DNA from 2 places in the Paenibacillus sp. B-A-8 genome. Region 1 is predicted to be linked to the other one. Evidence: riboswitches for the same ligand, from Rfam matches in the RefSeq annotation. Region 1 holds a riboswitch; the other holds the start of a gene.
The links. A riboswitch is a leader RNA that binds a small molecule or an ion and turns the genes downstream of it on or off. The one in region 1 is predicted to bind preQ1.
Positions count from the first base shown of each region.

Region 1 (2,204 bases):
CGTGTCCTAATCGCCAGAGCATTATTACATAAGCCTCAAGTGTTGTTTTTAGATGAGCCTACGAGTGGATTAGATCCAAATTCAGCCTCACTCATTCGTAATCACATCAAGAAAATTCAAGATGAAGGTACAACTATTGTCTTAACAACGCATGATATGCACGAGGCAGAAGAATTAAGCGATAGAGTAGGGATCATGCACGCTGGTGCATTGGTGGCACTTGATGAACCCCATAGCCTTAAAACCATGTATGGTAAACCAGAAATTGAAGTGAAATATCAGCAGGATGGAGAAGTGATTATGAAATCCTGGCCGATAGCAGAAGCGTCTACAAAAGATCATATTTATCAGCTAATGTCTAATCATCAAATGATAAGTATGCACAGTAAAGAGGCTTCGCTGGCAGATGTATTTGCTGCCTTGACGGGAAGTGAGTTAAGTTGAGTTATCCGTTATGGAAGCTGTTTAAGCATGAGTGTAAGGATATACTACGTAATCCAGCGACTGTAATTCTAATTGTGTTGCCTATATTTATGGCAAAAATAATCATCACTGTAGTGGACAAGAGCGGTCTAGATTTCATGCTTCTTTCAACTTGGATCTTGTTTGCGCAAGTAATGGTTGGAATCATGATTACCGGCCCAGGATTAATTGAGGAGCGAGAGAGTAAAACTTATGATGCACTGTTGATCTCACCGTTAAGCAGAGGTCAGATCATTATTGCTAAGGCGGGTTCTGTTCTTGTCTTTTCGTTATTTTCACAGCTGATAGTTTATGTACTTAATCAAGGGTTGAACATAGATTTATTGTCTTCGTTGATATATATGTTATTGGGTGGAATGATCTTTGTACAAGTTGGAATTATCATCGGATTAAAGGTAAGTTCCTCCAAAAATGGCTCGGCCATCAGCTCTGCATTTATGGTTCTTTTTTTCTTGGTGGCTTCTGTTTACTTAGCTCTTCCAGAATGGACTTATCCGATCTTTGCAGCTTTGCCGAGTATTGAAATCACCCAGAACTTGAACAGTATTCTTAATGGAGAAGGGATATTGCCTGTAGAAAGTCTGCTGTTGCTCATATGGATTGCAGTGCTTTCGGTTTGGATTTGGAAGATCGAGAAAGAGTAGAACTTGTCAGGAGCAGGCCACCCGTGGTATAGTTCAAGACGCAATATGCTTAAAGAAGAAGTCTGCACGGATTGTGCAGGAGAGGTTCGCGAACTCCCTCTATAAAAAACTAAGAGTATATTAAACCGTATAAGCGGATGCTGTCCTTTACCCGGACGTTGCTTCCGTTTCTTCTTAGTGGAGCCAAGTTTTCGAAATCTCGTTCTTCTTTCCATTACCGGCCAAGGCCGAAGGAAAAGAGAGGGGTTTTTTGTCGTGTCAGAAGGAAGATTAAAAGAGGAAATGCAAGAAGTCACTTTGCTTGGTAATCAGGGAACGCAGTACAAGTTTGGTTATGATCCAGACATTCTAGAAGTATTTGATAATAAGCATCCTGGGCGTGATTATTTTGTTAAATTCAACTGCCCTGAGTTTACTAGCTTATGTCCTGTTACAGGCCAGCCGGATTTTGCCACACTGTATATTTCGTATATTCCTGAACAGAAGATGGTGGAATCTAAATCATTAAAGCTGTATTTATTCAGCTTCCGTAACCATGGTGACTTTCATGAGGACTGTGTCAACATTATTATGAATGATCTGATCTCACTGATGGACCCACGGTACATTGAGGTATGGGGCAAATTCACTCCGCGTGGCGGCATATCTATTGATCCTTATTGCAACTATGGAAGACCGGGTACGAAGTATGAGGCGATGGCGGAGCACCGCTTGATCAATCACGACCTCTATCCGGAAAAAGTGGACAACCGCTAATCCCAATAAGTTGATAAGGAGAGATTAAGATGAATAAAAAAGCACTAGTTGTATTCAGCGGCGGACAAGATAGCACCACTTGCCTGATTTGGGCATTGAAGCGTTTTGAGGAAGTGCAGGTAGTTACCTTCAACTATAATCAGCGTCATGCGGCTGAAATCGAAGTTGCTACAGAAATAGCAGCTAAGTTTAATGTAAAACAGCATATTCTTGATTTGGGACTGCTGAATCAACTGGCACCAAATGCTTTAACACGGCAGGATATTGATATTGTGGCTGGCGAAGGCGATGACCTTCCAAGTACGTTTGTGGACGGACGAA
Region 1 is NZ_CP183882.1:3,768,736-3,770,939, reverse strand. It holds gene ACN6MV_RS16825 (ABC transporter ATP-binding protein) at 1-444, shown strand, start outside; gene ACN6MV_RS16820 (ABC transporter permease) at 441-1,127, shown strand; PreQ1 riboswitch class I at 1,203-1,246, shown strand; gene queF (preQ(1) synthase) at 1,410-1,883, shown strand; gene queC (7-cyano-7-deazaguanine synthase QueC) at 1,913-2,204, shown strand, end outside.

Region 2 (2,204 bases), 2.3 Mb from region 1:
CGTCTCTGTATGTATCGCTTAGTCCGCTCTTTCCTTTAAGAGCTTGCTGCATTGCAGAAGATACCTTAACAATTTCATCCCGCTTTAATTTTCCATCATGATCTACGGTCAGAACCTCGGCTTCCTTGCCTTTAAGATTGACTAGAAAAATAGTCTCAACCCCATGCTGCTTCTTCTTATCCTGAAAATAGAATTCAAGATTGGTGGCTGCTTGTTCGTTCTTCTTTAGTGCTTGCTGAGCATGCATGGTGTTAATATTCTTATATACGTCCTGAGCAGCTGCAGTTAGAATTTGATTGATTTGTGGCATGACATAGCTGTTGAAAATACTGGTGGATATAAAGTAGAAGCTGGTACTTAACAAAAGAGACGTGAGTAATAGAACTACAAACAATAAACGCGTGAATCGGCGACTGATCGACTGCTTGAAACGAAACATATTGTTGTTCTCCCCTTTTTATGGACAGCGAAGCTCCATTTCTTATTGGAATACATCCTATCTCCCTACCGAGTGCTAGTGTCTGGCAACCTGCAATATATTCCATAGTTATGTAATATATCAACTAAATGGATCGGGAATGAAGTGTTTGATACTATTCTATATAATTAACCTCTGGATGAATAGTGAAAATTTTAGTTTATAGAGCATATTTTTCTGAAAAAGATGAATTATTACTGACACTTTTATTTTTATTTAATAAAAATGGGTATAAATACCCAATTCATTATTTGTTTATTTTTATGGATTGTTTGATGACAGTGTGATAGAGTATTAATGTTTTGTTCCAAACATAAGGTAAGCCGCGGTTCGTAACCATCCCGCGTAAACAAAACTAGGAGGAATTTAAGTAATATGTTCAATTTGTTGTGGGGAGTTTTATTTGTTATTGTCAATTTTGCCTTTTTTCTACTCTGTTACCGCCTGTTCGGCAAAAATGGAATGTATGCCTGGGTAGGTATCGCTACTGTAATTGCTAACATTCAGGTAGCTAAGACGATTGCTATGCCATTTGATATTGTGATGACACTCGGAAATACGATGTATGTCACTTTGTATATGACCAGCGATTTGCTTAATGAGAAGTATGGAAGAGCGGAAGCACGCAAAGCAGTTTGGTTTGGTTTCTTCACTTTGCTTATGACGACAGTCATTATGCAGATGGTACTAGTATTTAAGCCGCAAGAGACCGATATCGCTCAGTCTTCTTTAGAGACGATCTTTGGGCTGATGCCTCGACTAGCTCTGGGTAGTCTTACTGCTTACTTCATTAGTCAGTTCCTAGATGTTCGGTTATACGCCTGGATTCGCAAATATTACAGCACCTCAAGTCAGCTGTGGATTCGTTCCAACGGCAGCACGATGGTCAGTTCTTTTGTGGATACACTAATCTTCTGCACCATTGCATTTGCTGGGTTGTATAACTGGAGTGTATGGCTTGAAATTTTGCTTACAACGTATCTAGCGAAATTCTTACTAACCGCAGTAAGCACACCTATCTTATATATCGCCCGAACTTTTACTTTTGCTGAAGATGGAATACCTTCATCTGTTCAAAAGAAGGAATAAACAACACTACAGCCAGCGCGTACCGATTATAATCGATGCGCGCTGTTTGATTTTTCCGGTCATTAGAAGGCTTAATCGTTACATGAAAAATGTGTACATAAAATTAATATAAAGCTAAAATAAGCTATCGTAGCAATTCTAATAGTGTGCCTTGCAATTCGTAGGTTAAAGCTGCCGTTATTGCTCTTCAATTTAAGTGCTATCAGTCCGATCGAAGAGAGTGTACATATTCGGTAGTCATAGAAATTACGAACAGGTGTGATGAAGGATGAATCTAGTAGTGCCTATACTGTGCCATGCAGCACAGCAGCCCGACAGCATTGCCTTAACCCAGGCCCAAGCGACGCATACCTATGCAACATTAGTACAAGCGATGCAGAGAATTGCGAATGGTCTACAGCAAAAGGGCTTGAAGCATGACAAAATTGCTATTTTATCTACGAATCGTATTGAATTTGTTGAAGTTTTCTTAGGGGCTATTTATGCGGGCTGTGTTCCGATTCCTTTAGATCCCAAGTGGAGCGCAAATGAGCTGCAGATGATTATAGAGCAGTGCCAGCCGTCGATGATTTTTGCTGAGCCGGAAGCTGCAAAGCATCTGGTATTTATGAACGAAGCCATCCCAACGCTGACTTTT
Region 2 is NZ_CP183882.1:1,438,863-1,441,066, forward strand. It holds gene ACN6MV_RS06460 (methyl-accepting chemotaxis protein) at 1-439, opposite strand, end outside; PreQ1 riboswitch class I at 798-843, shown strand; gene ACN6MV_RS06465 (queuosine precursor transporter) at 854-1,567, shown strand; gene ACN6MV_RS06470 (AMP-binding protein) at 1,836-2,204, shown strand, end outside.
Region 2: it holds a riboswitch for preQ1, as region 1 does, so the genes downstream of both, ACN6MV_RS06465 (queuosine precursor transporter) here and queF (preQ(1) synthase) in region 1, are expected to answer to the same signal.